Regions from separate parts of the Bradyrhizobium sp. GW821-FHT13H05 genome, predicted to be linked through region 2. Evidence: predicted binding sites of a transcription regulator. Region 2 holds the regulator's gene; the other holds the start of a gene.
The links. Region 2 encodes PhoB, which activates phosphate uptake and scavenging genes when phosphate is short. Its sites were predicted from a motif close to TGTCATNNANCTGTCAT; they were not measured.
Positions count from the first base shown of each region.

Region 1: the regulator PhoB is predicted to act here: its motif matches at 1,714-1,730, upstream of ugpB (sn-glycerol-3-phosphate ABC transporter substrate-binding protein UgpB).

Region 1 is NZ_JBXAPO010000005.1:400,735-408,128, forward strand. It holds gene AC1RR3_RS18565 (organic hydroperoxide resistance protein) at 1-8, shown strand, start outside; gene AC1RR3_RS18570 (CaiB/BaiF CoA transferase family protein) at 183-1,385, shown strand; gene ugpB (sn-glycerol-3-phosphate ABC transporter substrate-binding protein UgpB) at 1,783-3,099, shown strand; gene ugpA (sn-glycerol-3-phosphate ABC transporter permease UgpA) at 3,145-4,026, shown strand; gene ugpE (sn-glycerol-3-phosphate ABC transporter permease UgpE) at 4,026-4,874, shown strand; gene AC1RR3_RS18590 (sn-glycerol-3-phosphate import ATP-binding protein UgpC) at 4,887-5,972, shown strand; gene AC1RR3_RS18595 (Hsp20 family protein) at 6,268-6,693, shown strand; gene AC1RR3_RS18600 (BQ00720 family protein) at 6,745-7,017, shown strand; gene AC1RR3_RS18605 (tetratricopeptide repeat protein) at 7,302-7,394, opposite strand, start outside.
Region 2 is NZ_JBXAPO010000005.1:486-7,879, reverse strand. It holds gene pstC (phosphate ABC transporter permease subunit PstC) at 1-133, shown strand, start outside; gene pstA (phosphate ABC transporter permease PstA) at 138-983, shown strand; gene pstB (phosphate ABC transporter ATP-binding protein PstB) at 980-1,801, shown strand; gene phoU (phosphate signaling complex protein PhoU) at 1,813-2,529, shown strand; gene phoB (phosphate regulon transcriptional regulator PhoB) at 2,552-3,259, shown strand; gene AC1RR3_RS16825 (GcrA family cell cycle regulator) at 3,382-3,894, opposite strand; gene AC1RR3_RS16820 (aspartate aminotransferase family protein) at 4,349-5,557, shown strand; gene argF (ornithine carbamoyltransferase) at 5,557-6,480, shown strand; gene AC1RR3_RS16810 (Hsp33 family molecular chaperone) at 6,650-7,394, shown strand, end outside.

The DNA of each region.
Region 1 (7,394 bases), 400 kb from region 2:
TCGTCTGATCACACGGCGAATTGGCCGGCCCGAGATCCCCCTCGGGCCGGCCGCTTCCGCTGATTTCCCACATTGCGGGATTGCGCGGCGGCGGCGCATGCGGCCCTACGCGGCAGCCCATTGCTGGCGCAAAAAAACCTCGCTAGGCCTGTGATCAATATCGACACAGGGGAAGCGAAGGCATGACTGAAGCCGTTTTGGGCGCAATGAGCGGACTGCGCGTCATCGATCTCACGCGCGTGCTCGGCGGTCCCTACTGCACCCAGATCCTCGCCGACCACGGCGCCGACGTCATCAAGGTCGAGCCGCCCGCCGGCGATGAGGTGCGCGACTGGGGCCCTCCCTTCCACGAGGAGGACGCGGCCTATTTCATCGGCATCAACCGCAACAAGCGCTCGATCGGCCTCGACCTCGCCTCCGAAGGCGGCCGCATCGTGCTGCTCAAGATGCTGGAGACGGCCGACGTCCTGATCGAGAATTTCAAGCCGGGCACGCTGGAGAAATGGGGCATCGGCAACGATGTGCTCAGCACAAAATTCCCGCGCCTCGTGCATTGCCGGATCTGCGGCTTCGGCGCCGACGGTCCGCGCGGCGGCAATCCCGGCTATGACGCCATCATCCAGGCGATGACCGGCATGATCGCCGCGACCGGCTCGCCCGAGAGCGGGCCGATGCGGATCGGCGTGCCGCTGGTGGACATCGGCACCGGGCTCTATGCGGCGATCGGCATTTTGATGGCGCTGTCGGAGCGGCAGCGCTCGGGCAAGGGCCAGTTCCTGGAGACGACGCTGTACGAGACCGGCCTTGCCATCATGCATCCGCACACCGCGAACTATTTCATGCATGGCAAGCCGCCCTCGCTCACCGGCAACGAGCATCCGAACCTCGTGCCTTACGCGATCTTCCCGACCAAGACCGACAACATCTTCATCGGCGTCGGCAATGACGGCACCTTCCGCAAGCTCGCCAAGGAGATCGGCAAGCCCGAGCTCGGCACCGATCCGCGCTTTGCCCGCAACAAGGACCGCATCGCCAATCGCGAGGCGCTGCGCGCAGAGTTGGCCGCCGTGTTCAGCCAGCACGAGGCCGAGCCGCTGTGCAACCGTCTGCTCGCGGCGGGCCTGCCCGCAGGCCCCGTGCAGAAGATCGACCAGGCGTTGCAGAACCCGCACACGATCGCCCGCGGCGATATTATCGAGAAGGATTGGTACAAGGGCGTGGCCTCACCGATCCGGCTCGATCGCAGCAAGCCGAGCCTGCGCCGCCTGCCGCCGAAATTCAGCCAGCACGCGGCGGAGGTGCTGGGCGAGTTCGGGTATTCGAAGGCGGAGATCGACGCGATGGTCGAGAAGGGCACCGTCTGCGGCCCCGAGCGCAAGCGCTAAAGCCTGGAGCGCAAGTGCGCTCCCTCTCCCGCTTGCGGGAGAGGGTTGGGGAGAGGGTATCTCCGCATCGGGACGATCCCCAAGAGGACAGAGCCCTCACCCGGCGCGCGGACGATGCTTCGCATCGCCCGGGACGCGCCGACCTCTCCCGCAAGCGGGAGAGGTGTTCGAGCCCGTGGCCTGAGTGTCCGCATCATCCAGGTAATGCCGCACTGCGGCGCGACCCACGCGCGTGCAGCGCGAACGGAGGAGGCTGCCCGCTTCGCCTCCGCCTATTTGACGGCTTCCCTTTTCCCGCGCTTGCCGCTTTCGTTTCGGCCGCTTACACAGTCATGTGAACGTCATATGGCGCTGCTAGCGCAAGCGATCTTTTTGACGGCCAAGGGAGGTTTACTTGATGGCTCTTCGACACTTTGGGGCGGCTGCCGCATTTGCACTCACGGTCGGCATGTCGGCCTCACCGGCCCTGGCCGTGACCGAGATCCAGTGGTGGCACGCGATGACCGGCGCCAACAACGACGTCATCGTCAAGCTCGCCACCGACTTCAACGCGTCGCAGACCGACTACAAGGTGATCCCGACCTACAAGGGCAACTATCCCGACACGATGAACGCCGGCATCGCCGCGTTCCGCGCCGGCAACGCCCCGCACATCATGCAGGTGTTCGAAGTCGGCACCGCGACCATGATGGCCGCGACCGGCGCCGTGAAACCCGTCTACAAGCTGATGGCCGAAGCGGGCGAGAAGTTCGATCCCAAGATCTACCTGCCCGCCATCACCGGCTACTACTCGACATCGAAGGGCGAGATGCTGTCGTTCCCCTTCAACTCGTCCTCGACCGTGATGTGGGTCAACCTCGACGAGCTGAAGAAGGCGAATGTCGAGATCCCCAAGACCTGGCCCGAAACGTTCGAGGCCGCCAAGAAGCTGAAGGCTGCGGGTCATGACACCTGCGGCTTCTCCGGCTCCTGGGTCACCTGGGTCAATCTCGAGCAGCTCTCCGCCTGGCACAACGTACCGCTCGCCAGCAAAGCCAACGGCCTCGACGGCTTCGACACCGTGCTCGAGTTCAATGGACCGCTTCAGGTCAAGCATCTCGAAACCCTGGTCGAGCTCCAGAAGACCAAGACGTATGACTATGCCGGCCGCACCAACACCGGCGAAGGCCGCTTCACCTCAGGCGAATGCCCGATCTACCTGACCTCGTCGGCGTTCTTCGGCAACGTCAAGGCGCAGGCCAAGTTCAACTTCACCGCCGTGCCGATGCCGTACTACCCCGACGTCCAGGGCGCACCGCAGAACTCGATCATCGGCGGCGCCTCGCTCTGGGTGATGGGCGGCAAGTCGGCCGACGAATACAAGGGGGTCGCAAAATTCCTGACCTTCCTGTCGGACACCGATCGCCAGGTCTACATCCACAAGGCCTCCGGCTATCTGCCGATCACCAAGGCGGCCTACGCCAAGGCGAAGGAAGAGGGCTTCTACAAGGATCAGCCCTATCTCGAGACCCCGCTGATCGAGCTCACCAACAAGGAGCCGACCAACAATTCGCGCGGCCTGCGTCTCGGCAACATGGTTCAGCTGCGTGACGTCTGGTCGGAAGAGATCGAGCAGGCGCTGGCCGGCAAGAAGACCGCCAAGCAGGCGCTCGACGCCGCCGTCGAGCGCGGCAACACGATGCTGCGTCAGTTCGAAAAGACCGCCGTAAAATAAGGCGAAGGCGCCGGCAGGCCACGCGGCCTGCCGGTGCCGTCCATCATGCAAAAGCAAGCCATTTTCCAATCCAGGCTATTGCCTTACGCGCTGGTCGCGCCGCAGCTCGCGATCGTGCTGGTTTTCTTTTATTGGCCGGCCTTGCAGGCAGTGATCCAGTCGTTCCTGCTGCAGGATGCCTTCGGCCTCTCGACCACCTTCGTCTGGTTCGACAATTACATCGAGCTCTTCAAGGATCGCGCCTATTTCGAAGCGATCGTCCGGACCTTCTTCTTCTCGTTCGCGATCGCCGTCTCGTCGCTGTCCCTTGCGCTGCTGCTCGCCGTGATGGCGGACAAGCCGCTGCGCGGCTCGATGCTCTACCGCACGCTGCTGATCTGGCCTTATGCGGTGGCGCCGCCCGTGGTCGGCGTGCTCTGGATCTTCATGCTGCATCCCTCGCTCGGCGTGCTCGCGCGCTATCTGCGCGCGCTGGGCGTCGACTGGAATCCGCTGCTCGATGGCGACCAGGCCGCGGCACTGATCATCCTCGCCGCCGCCTGGAAGCAGATCTCCTACAACTTCCTGTTCTTCCTCGCCGGCCTGCAAGCGATCCCGAAGAGCGTGTTCGAGGCCGCCGCGATCGACGGCGCGCGGCCGATGCGGCGGTTCTGGACCGTGACCTTCCCGCTGCTGTCGCCGACCATCTTCTTCCTGCTGGTCGTCAACATCGTCTACGCCTTCTTCGACACCTTCGGCATCATCGACACCATGACTCGCGGCGGCCCTGGAACGTCGACGGTGACGCTGGTCTACAAGGTCTATTCCGACGGCCTGCTCGGCGGCAATCTCGGCAGCTCGGCGGCGCAATCGGTGATCCTGATGGTCATGGTGATCGTGCTGACCGGAATCCAGTTCCGCTTCGTCGAACGCAAGGTGACCTACTGATGGTCGAGGACGAAGGCATCCGGCGCTACGTCGCCCATTTCATCCTCTGGATCGGGATCGCGATCGTCGCGTTCCCGGTCTACATCGCGATCGTCGCATCGACCCAGGACAACGCGCTGATCGCGAACGGGCAGATGTCGCTGCTGCCGGGCGGGCATTTCTTCGAGGTCTACTACCAGACCATCTTCGTCGGCACGAGCGGCTCGACCCGCGAGCCGGTCGGCAACATGATGCTGAACTCGCTGGTGATGGCGCTGTTGATCGCGGTCGGCAAGATCGCGATCTCGATCATCTCGGCCTATGCGATCGTGTATTTCCGCTTTCCATTCCGGATGCCGATCTTCTGGATCATCTTCATCACCTTGATGCTGCCGGTCGAGGTGCGCATCTATCCGACCTACAAGATCGTCGCCGATTTGCACATGCTCGACAGCTATGCGGGCCTCGCGCTGCCGCTGATCGCGTCGGCGACCGCAACGCTGCTGTTCCGCCAGTTCTTCATGACCGTGCCGGACGAGCTGCTGGAAGCCTCGCGCATCGACGGTGCCGGGCCCCTGCGCTTCTTCTGGGACACGCTGTTGCCGCTGTCGCGCACCAACATGGCGGCGCTGTTCGTGATCCTCTTCATCCTCGGCTGGAATCAATATCTCTGGCCGCTGCTCATCACCACCCGCGACGACATGCAGACCATCCAGGTCGGCATCCGCAAGATGATCACCACCACCGACGCGCTGACCGAATGGCCGATCGTGATGGCGACCGCCGTGCTGGCGATGCTGCCGCCGGTGTTCGTCGTCGTCGTCATGCAGAAATTGTTCGTGCGCGGCCTGGTCGAGACGGAAAAGTAGAAGCGAGTTTTCATGGCTAACGTCACCCTGCGCAACGTCCGCAAGACCTACACCGGCGGCTTCGAGGCCATCAAAGGCGTCAACGTCGACGTCGCCGACGGCCAGTTCTGCGTGCTGGTCGGTCCCTCCGGCTGCGGCAAGTCCACCCTGCTGCGCATGGTCGCAGGCCTCGAGACCGTCACCGGCGGCGAGATCGACATCGGCGGCCGCGTGGTCAACCAGATCGAGCCCGCCGATCGCGACATCGCGATGGTGTTCCAGAACTACGCGCTCTATCCGCATATGAGCGTGTTCAACAACATGGCCTACGGCCTGCGCAACCGCGGCATGAAGGAGGCCGAGGTCAAGACTCGCGTCGACGAAGCCGCGCGCGTGCTCGAGCTCACCTCGATGCTGGAGCGCAAGCCGCGCCAGCTTTCCGGCGGCCAGCGCCAGCGCGTCGCCATGGGCCGTGCCATCGTACGCCAGCCAAAAGTGTTCCTGTTCGACGAGCCGCTCTCCAATCTCGACGCAAAGCTGCGCATCGCGATGCGCGTCGAGATCCGCAAATTGCAGCGCCGGCTGAAGACGACGTCGATCTACGTCACCCACGACCAGCTCGAGGCGATGACGCTCGCCGATGTGCTCGTCGTGATGAATGGCGGCCAGGTCGAGCAAATCGGCAATCCGCTGGCGATCTACGAGAAGCCGGCGACGACCTTCGTCGCCTCCTTCATCGGCGCACCGCCGATGAACCTGATGTCGACGCGATCAGACGAGATCAAGTCGCAGCTCAGTGGCAGCGCGAGTGAAGCCGGCATCCTCGGCATCCGCCCGGAAGATTTTGTCATCACCGACCAGACGCCCGCCGGCGGCGTCGCGCTCCCGCTGACCGTGGAAGCGATCGAGCGGGTCGGCGCCGAAACCTTCATCTATGGCTCGCGGGCGCAGGACGAGCAGCGCATCGCGGCCAATCCCGGCGAGCTGCCGCCCGGCGAGGTCATCGTCCGCATTCCCGGAACCGAGGCCCCCGCCATCGGTGAGAGGATCCGCGTCGCCGCCGTGCGGCCGAAGCTGCACCTTTTCAGCGGCGACGGGCGGACGCGGATCGAGGCCTGAAGGGTTCCGCGAGGGTCGGCGAACAAAAATGCGAAAACAACCCCATGCACAGTAGAAGGGGTGTTGTTTTCATTGGGATAAATCGCCCTGCCAATTCGTCCTGCCATGCGCCCCCGGGCCGCGCCAAACTGTAAGCATTTTGTGCGATGGCAGAGGGCGGGCGGCGTCTCGCCCCATCCACAGGCCCCCCGCTACGTCCTTGAACCCCCACGGGGATATGCCCATATTGCTGACCAAGGGGCGCCGTTTCAGGGCCCTGAAATGCCAAAGTCGCTTCGAGAGGACTTTGTAAACTATGTCTCGTGTTCCCACGCTTTCCAGTCCGTTCCTTCTGGGCTTCGACGAGATCGAGCGCGTGCTCGACCGCGTCGTCAAAGGCGCCGACGGTTACCCTCCCTACAATATCGAGAGGTGCGGCCAAGCGGACGGCCAGCCCGAGCGGTTGCGCATCACGCTGGCGGTCGCCGGATTCACCCGCGACCAACTCGATGTAACCATTGAGGAAAACCAGCTCGTGATCCGCGGGCGGCAGCAGGACGACAAGACCCGGCAATACATCCATCGCGGCATCGCCGCGCGCCACTTCCAGCGCACCTTCGTGCTGGCAGAGGGGATGCTGGTGCTGGGTGCGGATCTGAAGAACGGGCTGTTGTCGGTCGATCTTGCCCGGCCTGAACCGGAGAGGATCGTTAAGACAATCGCTATCAATGAGCACGAATAATGGAACGAGTAGCGGACTCGACCGCTTAGTTTCTGTGAAGGAGTCGAGACCATGAGTGAAGGTCACGTTGTGTTCGAATACGAAGCCAGGAACGCCTCGCCCGAGACGCTGGCGAACCTCGGCGAAGGTCACATCGCCTATGTGAAGCAGATCCGCTCCGAAGACGTTCCGGGCCTGTTTCCCGAAGCGCCGAAAATCGCGCCGGGCCTCAAGCTCTTCGCACTCCACGCCGCCGACGGCACGCCGATCATGCTGACCGACAGCCGCGAAGCCGCGGTCGCCAACGCCTGGAGCAACGAGCTGCAAGCGGTAAGCGTGCACTGAGCGCACGGACGTCGCACGAATAGGAATTCAGACGGGCATGCCTTCGCACGAAGGCGTGCCCGCTTTTATTTGATCCGACGGTGTTTCCGCGTCGTCATTGCGAGCGCGCCGCTCTCGTGTCCCGGACAAGCAGCAACGCACAAGCGTTGCTGCGCAGAGCCGGGACCCAGAAGGCAACACGGGAAGGCGCAGTGACATGGGCCCCGGCTCTGCAGCGCACCGCTGAAGAAGCGCTGCGCTGCGTCCGGGGCACGAGAGCGGAGGTGCACGCTCACTCGAAGCTGCTATTTCACAAACCCCAACCCTTCGCGCGCCGTGTCCACGGCCCATTTGTCGTTCGGCGGCAGTGCGAGCACGCTGTTGAAATCAGCGCGCGC
Region 2 (7,394 bases):
GTTCGCCGAAAGCGACGGCCTGCACCAGTCCGGCCTGATCCTGCTCGGCCTCTTGCTGTTCGTGCTGACGTTCTTCGTGCTCGCAGCCGCGCGGCTGATGTTGATGCGGCTGGAAAAGAAGGCGGGGAACTAGCGCCATGAACCCGATCTATTCGCGCCGCCGCCGCAAGGACATCGTCGTTCGCGGGCTCTGCATCGCCGCTGCCGCCTTCGGCGTCACCTGGCTCGCGCTGATCCTGATCACGCTGCTCTACAACGGCCTCGCCGGCCTGAACCTGGAGATCTTCGTTGCGGACACGCCGCCTCCGGGCTCGACCGAAGGCGGCCTGCGCAACGCCATCGTCGGCTCGATCATCATGACCGTGATCGGCGTCGGCATCGGCGCGCCGCTCGGCCTGTTCGCCGGCACCTATCTTGCCGAATACGGCCGCAACGATCGCCTGACCTCGGTGATCCGCTTCATCAACGACATCCTGCTCTCGGCACCCTCGATCATCATCGGCCTGTTCATCTATGGCGCGGTGGTGGTGCCGATGCGCGGATTCTCCGCGATCGCAGGCTCACTCGCGCTCGCGGTCATCGTGATCCCGGTCGTGCTGCGCACCACCGAGGACATGTTGCTGCTGGTGCCGAACGCGCTGCGCGAGGCGGCCTCCGCCCTCGGCCTGCCGCGCTCGCTGGTGATCAAGCGCATCGCCTATCGCGCTGCCCGGTCGGGCCTCATCACCGGCGTGCTGCTCGCAACCGCCCGCGTTGCCGGCGAGACCGCGCCGCTGCTCTTCACCGCGCTGTCGAACCAGTTCTTCAGCCTCGGCCTGAACAAGACGATGGCGAACCTGCCGGTCACCATCAACAACTTCGTCCAGAGCCCCTACGCCTATTGGAAGCAGCTCGCCTGGAGCGGCGCGCTGCTGATCACGATTACCGTGCTTGCCCTGAACATTGGCGCGCGCATCCTTGGCGCCGAGAGGACCGCAAAATGAGTGAGCTTTCTGTATCGATGAGCGCGGCCGGTGGTTTGCCGCAGGCGCCGGTGTTGCCCGACGCCCCGGCCAAGGTGACGGTGCGCAACCTCAACTTCTATTATGGCGAGCACCACGCGCTGAAGAACATCAATCTGGCGCTCGGCACCAACCGAGTCACCGCGTTCATCGGCCCGTCCGGCTGCGGCAAGTCGACCCTGCTGCGCATCTTCAACCGGATGTACGACCTCTATCCCGGCCAGCGCGTCACCGGTCAGCTGATGCTCGACCAGACCAACATCCTCGATCCCAAGCTCGACCTCAACCTGCTGCGCGCCCGCGTCGGCATGGTGTTCCAGAAGCCGACGCCGTTCCCGATGACGATCTACGAGAATATCGCCTTCGGCATCCGCCTCTACGAGAAGATCTCGAAGTCCGAGATGGACGACCGCGTCGAGAAGGCGCTGCGCGGCGGCGCGCTGTGGAACGAGGTCAAGGACAAGCTCAACGCCTCCGGCCTGTCGCTCTCCGGCGGCCAGCAGCAGCGCCTCTGCATCGCCCGCACGGTCGCGGTGCGGCCCGAGGTGATCCTGTTCGACGAGCCCTGCTCGGCGCTCGACCCGATCTCGACCGCCAAGGTCGAGGAGCTGATCCAGGAACTGTCCGAGAACTACACGATCGCGATCGTCACCCACAACATGCAGCAGGCGGCGCGCGTCTCCGACAAGACCGCCTTCATGTATCTCGGCGAGCTGATCGAGTTCGACGACACCAGCAAGATCTTCACGTCGCCGACCGACCGGCGCACGCAGGATTACATCACCGGCCGGTTCGGCTGAGGAGACGGGACATGGGTACTGAACATACCGCAAAGGCCTTCGACACCGACCTCCAGGAGCTCACCCGGCTGGTCGCGGAGATGGGCGGCATCGCCGAGCGCATGATCGTCGATTCCGTCGACGCTTTGATCCGCCGCGACGTCGCGCTCGGCCAGCGCGTCGTCGCCATCGACGTCGAGCTCGACGCGCTGCAGAAGAAGATCGAGGAGCGCGCCGTGCTCACCATCGCGCGCCGCCAGCCGATGGCGGTGGATCTGCGCGAGATCGTCGGCGCCATGCGCGTCGCGACCGATCTGGAGCGCATCGGCGACCTCGCCAAGAACATGGGCAAGCGCGTCGCGGCGCTGGAGACGGATTTCCATCCGCTCAAATTGTTCCGCGGCCTGGAGCACATGACCGATCTCGTGCAGCAGCAGGTCAAGTCGGTGCTGGACGCCTATGCCGCGCATGATCTGCCGGCGGCGATGGCGGTTTGGAAGGGCGACGAGGAAGTCGACGCCATCTGCACCTCGCTGTTCCGCGAGCTCCTCACCTACATGATGGAGGATCCGCGCAACATCTCGTTCTGCATCCACCTGATGTTCTGCGCCAAGAACATCGAGCGGATCGGCGACCACGCCACCAACATCGCCGAGACCGTGTTCTACATGATCGAGGGCCAGGCGATCACCGACAAGCGGCCGAAGGGCGACATGACGACCTTCGCCACCACGGTCCCCAATACCTGAAGACTTAAGGAGCGACGACCTGATGGGCGCACGCATTATGGTGGTTGAGGACGAGGAAGCTCTCACCGAGCTTCTCCGCTACAACCTCGAAGGCGACGGCTATGACGTCGAGACGGTGATGCGTGGCGACGACGCCGACACCCGCCTCAAGGAGCACATTCCCGATCTGATCGTGCTCGACTGGATGTTGCCGGGCCTGTCAGGCATCGAATTGTGCCGGCGGCTTCGCACCCGGCCCGAGACCAAGCAGCTGCCGATCATCATGCTCACGGCGCGCGGCGAGGAGAGCGAGCGGGTGCGGGGTCTTGCGACCGGTGCCGACGACTACATCGTCAAGCCGTTCTCGGTGCCCGAGCTGCTCGCCCGCGTGAAGGGCCTGCTGCGGCGCGCCAGCCCCGAGCGGCTCGCCACCGTGCTCGCCTATGGCGACATCGAGCTCGACCGCGACAAGCGCCGTGTCGCGCGCTCGGGCCGGCCGATCGACCTTGGCCCGACCGAATATCGCCTGCTGGAGTTCTTCCTGGAGCATCCCGGCCGCGTGTTCTCGCGCGAGCAGCTGCTCGACAGCGTCTGGGGCCGCGACATCTATATCGACGAGCGCACCGTCGACGTTCACATCGGCCGTCTGCGCAAGCTGCTCAATCTCGGTCGCGAGCAGGACCCGATCCGCACCGTCCGCGGTGCCGGCTACGCGCTGGATGACCGTTTCGCGAAGGCGGAGCAGACGTAAGGTTTGCTGCAAGCAAGCCAATAAAAAGCGCGCCGGGTGGCGCGCTTTTTTATGTCCGGATCGTCCCGGTCCCCCGTGCGCAATTGCGCATTAGGCCGGAACGATGTCGTTTGGGGCCCAGCTCAGCGCGGACCCGGCTTCGCCGGCGCCCGCCGGCGATCTGCGGCCGGCTGATACGCCACCCGCGAGTGCTGGGCGCAGTAGGGCAGGCCGGAGAGCGCCTTGCCGCCGCAGAAGAAGAAATCCGGGCTCGAGGGGTCGCCGACCGGCCAGTGGCAGGTCGCCTCGTTCAGCTCCAGCAGCGACAGCCGCTGGCTCATCGGCACCACGTTGTCGTAGGTGACCGGTTCAGCCTCGACCTCGACGTCGAAGGCCTGCGCCAGCGCGGTGTTGCCGCGCGAGATCGGGCGGGTCACCCGCATCATATGCTGCGCGGGACGCGCCTTGCGCGGCCGGGGAGCAGCCGATGAGGGGCTCTTGGCGCGGCCGGACAGGCCGAGCCTGTGCACTTTGCCGATCACGGCATTACGGGTCACGTTGCCGAGCTCGGCCGCAATCTGGCTGGCCGACAATCCGGCCTCCCAGAGCTTTTTCAACTGCTCGACGCGATCGTCGGACCAGGTCAAAACCGTCATTGCACCCTTTCCCTCGCCGTGCGGCTGCCATCCTGGCGCCTCGCGGCGAATGCCTAAGCCTTGAAAAACCCGTGCCGTCAGAATCCCTTAAGGCTCGCCGGGCACCGAGAGCCGCCCGAACGTTTACGCCGGTACATGAGGACTTAGAGGATCAGAAACACTGCACGAGATGTCGTATCTGACAAGCCAAACGCTACAATATGGCGTGACTCACGCGCAAGAGTCCGCCGACTCGCTTCCACATGTTCCGTGGCTAAAACCACGTAAATTCGGCACCGCAAGACTACGGATTCAGCGTTTCGCGAGGCTTTCGGGCGGCATTGACACCCGTTCTACCCGGCATAAGATAGTGTCACGTGCCGCCCTTAAAAGGCGGCACGTTTCGTTTTCCGGGCCGGTCAATGGTGCGTTGCGCAATGCACGCTCACACCGTCCTCAACATCAAGTGACCGTCATGACTAACAGCGCTGCGCCGCATTTGCTCCCCGTTTTCGCCAGGTCGGACCTCGGTTTCGAGCGCGGCGAAGGCTGCTGGCTGATTGCGACCAATGGCGATCGCTATCTCGATTTTACCTCCGGCGTCGCCGTGAACGCGCTCGGCCACGCCCATCCGGCGCTGGTCAAGGCGTTGCAGGAGCAGGCGACCAAGCTCTGGCACATGTCGAACCTGTTCCAGAGCCCCGACGGCGAGAAGCTCGCCGCGCGCCTGTGCAATGAGAGTTTTGCGGACTTCGTGTTCTTCTGCAATTCCGGCGCCGAAGCGCTGGAAGGTGTGATCAAGCTGGTCCGCCATCATCACTTCTCCAAGGGACATCCGGAACGTTACCGCATCATCACCTTTGAAGGCGCCTTCCACGGCCGCACGCTGGCAACGCTGGCCGCGACGGGATCTGCAAAATATCTCGAAGGTTTCGGTCCGCCGATGGACGGTTTCGACCAGGTCCCGCATGGCGATATCGAAGCCGTCAAGAAAGCGATCGGTCCGCAGACCGCCGGCATCCTGATCGAGCCGATCCAGGGTGAGGGCGGCGTGCGCTCGGCGACGCCCGCCTTCCTGAGGGCGTTGCGCCAGCTCTGCGACGAGAAGGGCCTGCTGCTCGCATTCGACGAGGTGCAGACCGGCATGGGCCGCACCGGCGATCTGTTCGCGCATCGCCGCACCGGCGTCACGCCTGACGTGATGTCGCTGGCCAAGGCGCTCGGCGGCGGCTTCCCGATCGGCGCGATCCTGGCGACCGCGGACGCGGCTGCCGGCATGGGGCCCGGCTCGCACGGCTCGACCTTCGGCGGCAACCCGCTCGCGATCGCGGCGGCCAACGCCGTGCTCGACGTCATGCTCAAGCCCGGCTTCTTCGACCACGTGCAGAAGATGTCGCTGCTGCTCAAGCAGAAGCTCGCCTCCGTGATCGACCGTTATCCTGACATCGTCAGCGAAGTGCGCGGCGAAGGCCTGCTGATCGGCATCCAGGCCGTCGTGCCCTCAGCCGATCTCGGCGCGGCGCTGTGCAACGAAAAACTGCTCACTGTCGGGGCCGGCGACAATGTCGTGCGCTTCCTGCCGCCATTGATCGTCACCGAAGCCGAGATCGAGGACAGCGTCGGGCGGCTCGAGCGCGCCTGTGCCGCGATCTCGTCCAGCCAGACCAAGCGGGCGGCAAGCTGATGAGCAAGCCCCCGAAGCACTTCCTCGACATCAACGAGCTCCCGTTGTCGGAGCTCAAGAGCATGCTCGACGCCTCCACCGCCATGAAGGCGAAGCAGAAGGCGCATCAGCCGGTCAGGCCGCTCGAAGGCAAGACGCTGGCGATGATCTTCGAGCGCCCCTCGACCCGCACCCGCGTGTCGTTCGACGTCGCCATGCGCCAGCTCGGCGGCGAGCCCATCATGCTCACCGGCGCCGAGATGCAGCTTGGCCGCGGCGAGACCATCGCCGATACCGCGCGCGTGCTGTCGCGCTATGTCGACGCCATCATGATCCGCATCCTCAACCATGATGCGCTGCTCGAGCTTGCGGCCAACGCGACCGTGCCCGTCATCAACGGCCTGACACGACGCTCGCATCCCTGCCAGGTGATGGCCGACCTCATGACCTATCAGGAGCATCGCGGCCCGATCGAGGGCCGGACGGTGGCCTGGACCGGCGACGACAACAACGTTCTCGCCTCCTGGGCGCACGCAGCCGAACGCTTCAAATTCCAGCTCAATGTCGCGACCCCGCCGGAGCTCGCGCCGAAAAAGGCGATGCGCGACTTCATCAAGACGACCGGCGCGCCGATCGTGCTCGGCACCGATCCCGAGGCCGCCGTGAAGGGCGCCGACTGCGTCGTCACCGACACCTGGGTGTCGATGGGCGACAAGGAAGGCGAGCACCGCCACAACGTGCTCAAGCCCTACCAGGTCAATTCGAAGCTGATGTCGCTGGCCAAGCCCGATGCGCTGTTCATGCACTGCCTGCCGGCCCATCGCGGCGAGGAGGTCACCGACGAGGTGATCGACGGTCCGCAATCGGTGGTGTTCGACGAGGCCGAAAACCGGCTGCATGCGCAGAAGGGCATTCTGGCCTGGTGCTTTGACGCGGTGAAGTAGCCTCTACTTGTAGCCCGGATGGAGCGCAGCGAAATCCGGGTTTGTGTCCACGGATGAATTGCCCCGGATTGCGCTGCGCTCCATCCGGGCTACGCAGTCCCTCGTTCCGAGGACGGCGGAATGTGGGGCACCCCTTCCATTTCCCACCTCCGACCCCAGATAATGCGCCATGGTTTCCCAATCTCCTGACATGAAAACCGGGCCCGAAGGCCCGGTTCGCGCGCCATCCGCGGTTCCGATCGACGACGCCGTGCTGCCCTATGAGGTCGACGCGCTCGACGTGCGCGGCCGCCTGGTGCGGCTCGGGCCTGCGCTCGACGACATCCTGACCAAGCACGATTATCCTGCGCCTGTGGGCAAGCTGCTCGGCGAGGCCATCGTGCTGACGACGCTGCTCGGCTCGGCGCTGAAATTCGAGGGCCGCTTCATCCTCCAGGCCCAGACCGACGGTCCGGTGTCGTTCCTGGTGGTGGACTATCAGGCGCCGGATCGCCTGCGCGCCTATGCCCGCTTCGACGCCGCGCGCCTTGGCGATGCCCAAAAATCTGGCATGGACTCCGGCACGCTGCTCGGCCACGGCCATCTCGCCATGACCATCGACCAGGGCCCCGACATGAGCCGCTACCAGGGCCTGGTCGCGCTCGATGGCGGCAGCCTCGAAGACGCCGCCCATGAATACTTCCTGCGCTCCGAGCAGATTCCGACGCGCGTGCGCCTCGCGGTCGGCGAGGAGTGGCGCTCGGACGACGGCGGCAAGCACCGCTGGCGCGCCGGCGGCATGCTGATGCAGTTCCTGCCGAAGGCGCCGGAGCGTGCCCGGCAGGCGGATCTGCATCCCGGCGATGCGCCCGAAGGCATCGAGGTGCACGCCGTCGCCGAAGACGACGCCTGGGTCGAGGCGCGCTCGCTGATCG